3 regions of the Amycolatopsis methanolica 239 genome follow, and region 1 is predicted to be linked to each of the others. Evidence: riboswitches for the same ligand, from Rfam matches in the RefSeq annotation. Region 1 holds a riboswitch; each other region holds the start of a gene.
The links. Region 1 has a riboswitch for thiamine pyrophosphate ahead of AMETH_RS29230 (thiamine ABC transporter substrate-binding protein). Riboswitches for the same ligand answer to the same signal wherever they lie in the genome.
Positions count from the first base shown of each region.

Region 2: another riboswitch for thiamine pyrophosphate. It lies ahead of thiO (glycine oxidase ThiO); the one in region 1 lies ahead of AMETH_RS29230 (thiamine ABC transporter substrate-binding protein).
Region 3: another riboswitch for thiamine pyrophosphate. It lies ahead of thiC (phosphomethylpyrimidine synthase ThiC); the one in region 1 lies ahead of AMETH_RS29230 (thiamine ABC transporter substrate-binding protein).

Region 1 is NZ_CP009110.1:6,017,078-6,020,343, forward strand. It holds gene AMETH_RS29225 (ABC transporter permease) at 1-554, opposite strand, end outside; gene AMETH_RS29230 (thiamine ABC transporter substrate-binding protein) at 551-1,591, opposite strand; TPP riboswitch at 1,614-1,723, opposite strand; gene AMETH_RS29235 (4a-hydroxytetrahydrobiopterin dehydratase) at 1,757-2,047, shown strand; gene AMETH_RS29240 (hypothetical protein) at 2,112-2,330, shown strand; gene AMETH_RS38855 (VldE C-terminal domain-containing protein) at 2,700-3,266, shown strand, end outside.
Region 2 is NZ_CP009110.1:6,599,456-6,602,721, reverse strand. It holds gene AMETH_RS32285 (hypothetical protein) at 1-206, shown strand, start outside; gene thiE (thiamine phosphate synthase) at 632-1,288, opposite strand; TPP riboswitch at 1,320-1,428, shown strand; gene thiO (glycine oxidase ThiO) at 1,423-2,529, shown strand; gene thiS (sulfur carrier protein ThiS) at 2,529-2,729, shown strand; gene thiG (thiazole synthase) at 2,734-3,266, shown strand, end outside.
Region 3 is NZ_CP009110.1:6,593,929-6,597,194, reverse strand. It holds gene thiD (bifunctional hydroxymethylpyrimidine kinase/phosphomethylpyrimidine kinase) at 1-297, opposite strand, end outside; gene thiC (phosphomethylpyrimidine synthase ThiC) at 297-1,940, opposite strand; TPP riboswitch at 1,933-2,059, opposite strand; partial or broken gene AMETH_RS42280 (MFS transporter) at 2,143-3,204, shown strand; gene AMETH_RS32235 (TetR/AcrR family transcriptional regulator) at 3,147-3,266, opposite strand, start outside.

The DNA of each region.
Region 1 (3,266 bases):
CAGAACAGGAACACGACGGCGGCCGCGGACGTGATCGCCGGCATCAGCGCGGGCAGCGTCACCGAGCGGAACGCGCGCCAGCGGGAGGCGCCCAGCGCGCGGGCGGCGTCCTCGGCCCGCGAGTCCAGCAACGCCCACAGCCCGGCGACCGTGCGGCCGACGACGGCGACGTTGAAGAACGCGTTGGCCAGCACGATGGACAGCCAGCCGCCGTCCGGCCACAGCGCCCGGAACGCCAGGCCCACCACCACGGTGGGCAGCACGAACGGGACGAGCACCAGCGTCCGCACGACCGCCACCCCGGGCAGCCGCACTCGCGCCAGCAGGAACGCGACCGGCAACCCGGCGACCACCGCGATCAGGGTCGAACCGGCGGCCTGCGCGACCGTGAACCACGCCAGACGCCACGTCTCGCCCTCGGCCAGCGCGGCGAGCACCTCGCCGTCGGCGAAGCCCAGCCGCAGGATCGCGACGACCGGCCAGGCGAAGAAGACGACCAGGAACCCGAGCGGCAGCACGGCCAGTGCCGCCAGCCCGAGCCCGGCACGGCTCACTGGCCGAGCAAGGAGCGCCACTGCTCGATCCACCGCTCACGCCCGGCCTGCACCGTCTCGGCGGGCAGGCTCGCCGGGTTCGGCGGCAGCGGGGCGGCCGTCGTCCACGCCGCGGGCAACGCCACGCCCTCCCGCGCCGGGTAGACGTACATGTTCTCCGCCACCGTCGCCTGGAACTGCTGGGACAGCAGGAAGTCGATCACCTTCTGGGCGTTGGCGGCGTTCGGCGACCCGGCCAGCACGCCGGCGTACTCGACCTGGCGGAAACAGGTGTCCAGCAGCGCCTTCGTGCGCGGCTTGCCGTCGTCGCCGATCTCCGCCGCGGGCGAGGACGCGTAGGACACCACGATCGGCCGCGGCCCCTTGCCGGAGGAGCCGGAGAAGTCCTGGCCGTAGGCCTCCTCCCAGCCGGCGACGGCGCGCATGCCGTTGTCCTTCAGCCGGGTCCAGTAGGCCTGCCAGTTCTGCTCGCCGTAGCGGGCGATGGTGCCGAGCAGGAACGCCAGGCCGGGCGAGCTGGTGGCCGGGTTCTCCACGACCAGCAGGTCCTTGTACTCCGGCTTGACCAGGTCGTCGTAGGTCACGGGCTCTGGGATGCCGCGCTCGGCGAACCAGGTGGTGTCGATGTTGACGCAGACGTCGCCCACGTCGACGGCCGACAGGCGGTGTTCGGAGTCCACGGCGTAGCGCTGCGGGCCGCGGTCGGCCTCGGGGCTGGTGTAGGGCGCGAAGACGCCTTCGGTGAGCGCGCGCGAGGCGAAGGTCGAGTCGACACCGAAGGCCGCGTCGCCGATCGGGTTGGCCTTCGTGAGGACCAGCGTGTTGGTGAGCGCGCCCGCGTCACCCTTCTTCACGACGTTGATCGTGATGCCGGTCTGCTGCTGGAAGGCGTCGAGCACCTGCTGCGGAGCGGCGAACGAGTCGTGGGTGACGAGCGTGACCGTGGCCGGGCCGTTGTCCGCGTCGTTGCCGGCCAGCGTGCAGCCCGCGGTCAGGGCGGCGACAAGGCCGACCAGGACGCCCGTGCGGAATCTCATGACCACTCCTCGCTCGTTCCGGCGAGAAAGGTCGGGGCCCTCCCTGCGCCGGCATGATCCGGATCAGGTGCGAACGGTCGCGGGCGAACCCGCCTCTCAGCCCGGTGGACCCGGACTCCCGTGGCAACCGTGCAGCGTACTCGCCGCTGTACCACCATGGAGCACATGGCGGAACTACTCAGCGAAACCGAGATCTCCGAGGCCCTCAACAAGCTGCCGTACTGGCAGCGCGCGGGCGACGCGCTGGAGCGCACGGCCGAACTCGCCGACTTTCCGCAGGCCATCGCGGTGGTCAACCGCGTCGCCGAGATCGCCGAGGGCGTGAACCACCACCCGGACATGGACATCCGGTGGCGCACCGTGACGTTCCGGTGCAGCACCCATTCGGCGGGCGGGATCACCGCGAAGGACGTGTCGCTCGCCGAACAGATCGACAGCACGATCGACGCGCTGTGATCTAGGCCAGACCGGCAACTTCGCGGCCGGTCCCGTGCGTTGCCCCTGGTGGAGGGAACGCACCATGAGGAAGGTTGTCACGCGACTGGCCGCCGTTGGAGCCGCCGTCGCCTTGTTGCTGGGAGTGCTCGCCGGGACCGCTTCGGCGGTCACGTCCGTCCCCGTCGAACCGCCGAGCGAGACGCGCGCGGTGGTGGTCGGGACGTTGGCGTTCGGGTTGATGATCGCCGCGGCGGGTGCCGTGTTCTGGTACACGGCGCGACATCGGGGACCGCAGGAGTGATTTCGGCCACGTCGGCCGCCGGGTTGTAACGACGGGGGCGTCACGGGCGCTGTCACGCGCGGAAGTCCCTGCTCACCCCGAGGTTCGCCGCCATGAACAGCACGCCCGCCCTGCCGCCCGGCCAGCGCGCCTGGGTCACCGGCCTGGCCACCGCCATCACCCTGCTCGCCGTTCTCGTGCTCGCCGCGCTGGGCTGAGTCCCAGCAGGTCAGCGGCCCGCCGGTGCCCCGGCGGGCCGTTTTCATGCGCAGTTGATCTGTGTCCATGACCACTCGTTGGTGACTTTTCCGTGTCCTATTCGTAATGTCACGGGCGGCCATCCCCCGAACGGCCGAAAAGTCCCCTCCCCGAAAATGGTGATCTTCCGAAATGGTGGGTCGACATAGATCCAAAGCGAAATCGCTGAAAGTCCCCCTGGCGATCGGCCTGGCCGCGGCGTTCGTGCTGGGCTTCGCGGTCTGGCTGACCGGTAACTTCAGCAGGCCGGACACGGCCAGCATGGCGGCGCAGATGAAGCCGCTGCCGACGACCTCGGCCCCGGCGAGCACGTCGAGCAGCACGACCACCCCGCCGCCGCCTCCCCCGCCGTCGACGACCACGCCGTCTGTGGCGCCCCCGCCGTCGACCACTTCGAAGTCGACGCCGAAGTCCACGACGACGACCCCGAAGACGACGACCAAGGCGGCGAACGCCTGCTCGTCGGTGCTCGAGGGCACGCTGCCCCACGTGGCGAAGGTGGGCAACCACATCGCCGCGAAGTTCGGCGTGGACGAGATCGGCGGCCGAGCGGGCCGCTCCGGCACGAGCGACCACCCCAGCGGCCTGGCGCTCGACTTCATGGTGGACACGTCCAAGGGCAACGCCATCGCGGACTACGTGCTGGCCAACCAGTCCGAGTTCAACGTCAAGTACGTGATCTGGAGGCAGCGCTACAAC
Region 2 (3,266 bases), 580 kb from region 1:
AGCCGACGACCACGCAGGTCACGACGGTCACCGAGAGCTCGACGAGCGAGGAAGAGCGGGCGCCGGCGAGCACGAGCAGCACGCCGACGAGGTCGTCCAGCGCCGAGCAGACCGAGTCCCCCGTGACGACGACGCCGAGCACCAGCGTCCAGGAGACACCGTCCGCCGCATCCGAAACGGCGACGACCGCGCCGAGCAGCCCTTGATCCGAAGCTGACCACAGGCCCTTCGCGAGTTTTCGCGGAGGGCTTGTTTTTTGTCCGGCACCCGCTCCGATCTCGCCGGCGTGTCCCGGTCGCGCGTGCAGCGCACAACGGCTCGGCCTCGGTGATGGCCCGCACGACCACGATCGGTGACGCGCCCGCGCCCGGCGCCTCCGGCAGCTGGTCGCGGTGATGTCGGCCGCCGGGCAGCGGCTTCGGCGCGGGCTGTTGGTGGCTCTGCCGCGTCTGGGCCAGCGGGTCCGGCTCGGTCGAGCTGTGCTCGGGCGGTCGCGGCCGGGTCTTCGGCCTCGGTGATGGCTACCAGATCGGTGACGCGCCCGGCGCCTCGGGCAACCGGTCGCGTTGATGCCTGCCCGGCCTCGGCGCGACTGCTGGCGGCTCTACCGCGTCCGGCCCGAGAGCCCGCCTCAGCCCAGCTCTGCCCGCAGCGCTCGGGCAGCCGCGGCCGGGTCCTCGGCCTCGGTGATCGCCCGCACCACCACGATCCGCGACGCGCCCGCCGCCAGCACCTCCGGCAGCCGTTCCGCGTCGATGCCGCCGATGGCGAACCACGGGCGCGCGGTGCCGAGCGCCGCGGTCGAGCGCACCAGGTCCAGGCCCGGCGCCGGCCGGCCGGGCTTCGTCGGCGTCGGCCAGCAGGGGCCGGTGCAGAAGTAGTCCACACCTTCTTCCACAGCCGCGGCCTCGGCCTGTGGACGGTCGTGCGTCGAGCGGCCGATCACCGGCTCGTCGCCGATCACCCGCCGCGCCAGCGGCACCGGCAGGTCGTCCTGCCCCAGGTGCAGCACGTCGGCGTCGACGGCCGCCGCGATGTCCGCCCGGTCGTTCACAGCCAGCAGCGCCCCGTGCCGCGCGCACGCCTCCGCCAGGATCTCCAGCGCGGCCAGCTCCTGACGGGCCTCCAGCGGCGCCCCGTCCCGCTTGTCCCGCAGCTGGATGATGTCCACGCCACCGGCCAGCGCGGCGTCCGCGAACTCGGCCAGATCCGGCCGGTCCCCGGTGCACAGGTAGAGCCGCGCCGCGTCGAGGCGTTTCCTGATCTCGTCACCACTGAGCCCTGGCATGGCCTGAACCCTATCTCGCACGTTAGGGTGGAGGTGTCCGCACGGGAGCCCGAGCCACGGGCTGAGAGGGAGCTGTCAGCGCTCCGACCGTGGAACCTGATCCGGATCATGCCGGCGCAGGGAGCGTGATTCTCATGAGCAACCAGCACGTGGCCGTCGTCGGCGGCGGGGTCATCGGCCTGTCCGTGGCGTGGCGCGCCGCGGCGGCCGGGCACCGCGTCACCGTCGTCGATCCCGCGCCCGGCCGTGGCGCGTCCTGGGTCGCCGGTGGCATGCTGGCCCCGGTCACCGAGGCCTGGCCCGGCGAAGAGGAGTCCCTCGCGCTCGGCGAGGAGTCCCTGAGGCGCTGGCCGGCGTTCGCGCAAGCGCTTGCCGCGGACGGCGGCGACCCCGGGCTGTCCCGGGCAGGCACGGTTGTCGTGGCACTGGACCGGGCCGACGCCGACCAGCTGGACATCGTCGCCGGCTACCTGCGGTCGGTCGGCCGCGAGGTCGAACAGGTCACCGGCCGCAGGCTGCGCGCGCTCGAACCCGGGCTGGGCGCGGTGCGCGGCGGCCTGCTTGTGCCCGGCGACCTGGCGGTCGACAACCGCAAGCTGCTCCGCGCGCTCGAAGCCGCCGCGCTCCGGCACGGCGCGGAGTTCACCGGCGACGAGGCGACGGCTGTCGAACCCGGCCGCGTCCGCACGGCCCACCGCGAGGTCCCGTGCGACGTCGTGGTCATCGCCGCCGGCGCGCACAGCGCCCGGTTGCACCCGGTGCTCGCGCGAGGTGTCCGCCCGCTCAAGGGTGAGATCCTCCGCTTGCGCGCGCGGCGCACGAGCCTGCCGCCGCCCACGCGCACGGTGCGCGCCGTCGTCGAGGGGCGACCGGTGTACCTCGTGCCGCGCGAAGGCGGCGAGCTGGTCCTCGGCGCGACGCAGTACGAGGCCGGTTTCGACGACACTGTCAGCGCCCGCGGCGTGCGCGAGCTGCTCGAAGGCGCCGAGCGGATCTTCCCCAGCATCGACGAGTACGAGCTGGTCGAGACCGCCGCCGGGCTGCGCGCGGCCAGCACCGACACGCTCCCGTTCATCGGTGACCTCGGCGACGGCGTCCTCGCCGCGACCGGTCACCACCGCAACGGTCTGCTCATGGCGCCGGTCACCGCCGACGCCGTCGTGGCTTGGCTGGCTGGGGAGAAAACGCCCGAGGAGGCGCTCGCGGCGGACCCGGCCCGGCTCGGAACAGGAGGGGTCTGATGGAAGTGCAGGTCAACGGGCAGTGGCGGGAGGTCCCCGACGACGCGACGGTGACCGACGTGCTGAAGGCGGTCGACGCGCCGGAGCGCGGCGTCGCGGTCGCCATGAACGGCGAGGTCGTGCGGCGCGGCGAGTGGGCGGCCAGGGCCGTCCCCGCGGGCGCGCGGCTGGAGATCCTGACGGCGGTGCAAGGTGGGTGAGGTCATGTTCGACGGCGACCAGCTCGTGATCGGCGAGCACAAGCTCGGTTCGCGGCTGATCATCGGAACCGGCGGCGCGGCGAACCTGTCGGTGCTGGAACGGGCGCTCGTCGCGTCCGGCACCGAGCTGACGACGGTCGCGCTGCGCCGCGCGGACGCCGAGGGCGGCTCCGGCGTGCTGGACCTGCTGCGCCGCCTCGGCATCCGGCTCCTGCCGAACACCGCGGGCTGCCGCAGCGCCGCGGAGGCCGTGCTGACCGCGCGTCTGGCCCGCGAGGCGCTGGAGACCGACCTGATCAAGCTCGAGGTGCACGCCGACGACCGGACGCTGCTGCCGGACCCGGTCGAAACGCTCGACGCGGCGGAGCAGCTCGTCGCCGACGACTTCACCGTGTTCGCCTACACGAACGACGACCCGGTGCTCGCGCTGCGGCTGGAGGAGGCCGGCTGTGCCGCGGTGATGCCGCTGGGCGCGCCGATCGGCACCGGGCTGGGCATCCGCAACCCGCACAACATCGAGCTGATCGTGGCCCGCGC
Region 3 (3,266 bases), 580 kb from region 1:
GACCTCGTCGAGCGTCTTGGCGACGGCGGTGATGATCTCCGCCGTCGCCAGCATGCCGGTCTTGGCCGCGTCCACGCCCATGTCTCCGGCCACCGCCTTGATCTGCGCCGACACGACGTCCGGCGGGATCTCGGTGAAGCCCTGCACGCCGACGGAGTTCTGCACGGTGACTGCGGTGATCGCGGTCATCCCGTGCACCCCGCAGGCGAAGAACGCCCGCAGGTCGGCCTGGATCCCCGCCCCACCGCCGGAATCGCTCCCCGCGATGGTCAGCGCGGTCTTCGGGGTGACGCTCATTACGGCTGGACCACCGGGAGGTAGACCTGCTTGCCGTTCTCGGCGAACTCGGCCGACTTCTCCTGCATCCCAGCCTCGATGGCATCCACAGTGGACAGCCCGTGCTCCTCGGCGTACTTGCGGACGTCCTGCGTGATCCGCATGGAGCAGAACTTCGGCCCGCACATCGAGCAGAAGTGCGCCGTCTTGGCGGGCTCGGCGGGCAGCGTCTCGTCGTGGAACGAGCGCGCGGTGTCCGGGTCGAGCGAGAGGTTGAACTGGTCGGTCCACCGGAACTCGAAGCGGGCCTTGGACAGTTCGTCGTCCCAGTCCTGGGCGTACTGGTGGCCCTTGGCGAGGTCCGCGGCGTGCGCGGCGATCTTGTAGGCGATCACGCCGGCCTTCACGTCGTCCCGGTTGGGCAGGCCGAGGTGCTCCTTCGGCGTGACGTAGCACAGCATCGCCGTGCCGTACCAGCCGATCTGCGCCGCGCCGATGGCGGAGGTGATGTGGTCGTAGGCCGGCGCGATGTCCGTCGTGAGTGGACCGAGGGTGTAGAACGGAGCCTCGCCGCAGAGCCGTTCCTCCAGCTCCACGTTCTCCTTGATCTTGTGCATCGGCACGTGGCCGGGACCCTCGATCATCACCTGGACGTCATGGGCGCGCGCGATGTGGGTGAGCTCGCCGAGCGTCTCCAGCTCCGCGAACTGGGCGCGGTCGTTGGCGTCCGCGATCGAGCCGGGGCGAAGGCCGTCACCGAGCGAGAACGTCACGTCGTAGGCGCGCAGGATCTCGCAGAGTTCCTCGAAGTGCGTGTAGAGGAACGACTCCTTGTGGTGAGCCAGGCACCACGCCGCCATGATCGAGCCGCCGCGGGAGACGATGCCGGTGACCCGGTTCGCGGTCAGCGGGATGTAGCGCAGCAGCACGCCTGCGTGCACGGTCATGTAGTCCACGCCCTGCTCGCACTGCTCGATCACGGTGTCCCGGTAGACCTCCCAGGACAGCTTGGCCGGATCGCCGTCGACCTTCTCCAGGGCCTGGTAGATCGGCACGGTGCCGACCGGGACCGGGGAGTTGCGCATGATCCACTCGCGGGTTTCGTGGATGCGCTTGCCGGTGGACAGGTCCATGATCGTGTCGGCGCCCCAGCGGGTCGCCCACACCATCTTGTCGACCTCCTCCTCGACCGACGACCACACGGCCGAGTTGCCCATGTTCGCGTTGACCTTCACCAGGAAGTTCTTCCCGATGATCGCGGGCTCGCTCTCCGGGTGGTTGCGGTTTACCGGGATGACCGCGCGACCCGCGGCCACCTCGTCCCGCACGAACTCGGGCGTGACCCGCTCGCGCGCGGCGATGAACTCCATCTCGCGGGTGATCACGCCGGCCTTGGCGAAGCCGAGCTGCGTGTTGTGCTCCCGGTTCGCGATCCACTCGGCGCGCAGCGGCGCAAGTCCACTGTGGACGTCGATCGCGACGTCCGGGTCGGTGTACGGGCCGGAGGTGTCGTAGACGTCGAAGTGGTCGCCGTTGGTCAGCTCGATGCGGCGGGCCGGGACCTTCAGCCCGTTTTCGGTGTGGTGGTAGACCTTCCGGGATCCGGTGATCGGCCCGGTGGTCACGGTCGGCGCGACGTTCTTGCCGTTTTCCAGCGTCGTCACTAGAAATACTCCCTACGCCGGCATTACCCGGTCAGGTTCAGCGGTCGGCGGCGCCGGGTCCCAACGGACACCAGCCGCCCTCTCAGCCCGCCAAGGCGCGAGCTCCCGCGTGTTCGGTTGTCCGTCCGACCATGCCACGTCGCGCGGCAGACCTCAAGAGCGCGACGGTGAGACCGCTCACCCGCGCTGGAGATTCACACCGATGTCAGCCCCTAGGTTGACGGTCATGCGAACCACGGCCGCGCTGATCGCGCTCGGCGCCTGTCTCTTCGTGGTCGTCACGGCGGAGACGCTCGTGATCGGACTGCTGCCCGCGTTGTCGGCCGACCTGCGGGTGCCGGTGCCCTCGGCCGGCCTGCTCGTGGCCGGGTACGCGCTGACGGTGACCATCGGCGGCCCGCTCGTGACGGCCGCGACTCTGAGGGTGCCGCGCAAGGCGGCGCTGCTCGGGCTGGTCGCGCTGTTCGCGGCGGGCAACGCGCTCGCGGCGAGCGCGACCGGGTTCGGCGTGCTGCTGGCGGCGCGGGTGGTCACCGCGCCGACGCACAGCACGTTCTTCGCGATCGCGCTCGTGCTGGCCGCGTCGATGGTCCACCCGTCGAAGCGCGGGTGAGCCATCGCGTTCGTGTCGACGGGGCTGAACCTCGCGACCGTCCTCGGCGCGCCACTGGGCACCCTCGTGGGTGAGGCGTACGGGCGGCGGACGTCGTTCTGGCTGCTGGCGGTCGTGGCGCTGGCCGCGATGGCGGCGGTGGCGCTGCTGGTGCCGGCCACCCGGACCGCGGAGCCGCCGCGGCTGGGGCCCGGAGCTGCGGGCGCTGGTGACGCGGCCGGTGCTGGTGTGGTGACGCTGGTGACGGAGACCGGGTTCTTCGTGGCCTACACCCACCTGTCGCCGATCCTCGGCCGGATCTTCCCGCCCGGCGGGGTGGTCGTGCTGCTGATGGTGTTCGGCGCGGGCGCGCTGTGCGGGAACCTCGCCGGTGGGCGGCTCGCGGACCGGTGGCCGTGGGCTTCGCTGCGGGTGCTCATCGCGGTGCTGGCGGCGGCACTGGTCCTCTTCGCGGCGATCGCCTCCACGCGGGCCGGGGCGACGGTCGGCGTGTTCGCGCTGGGCGCGCTGTCGCTGCTGGGGGCGGCCGGCGTGCTCGGCGGGCTGGCCGTGTCGTCGCTCCACCGCGGCGCCGCACGCCACGCGATAGGTCTTCAGTCCGGCCGACGGAGCCCCGCGACGAGGAGGCCGACCAGGCGGCGCGCGTCGTAGGGGTGCTTGCTGCTCGCGCCCGCGCAGAGGCCGCCGATGCCGCGCATCAGCTCGTACGCGTC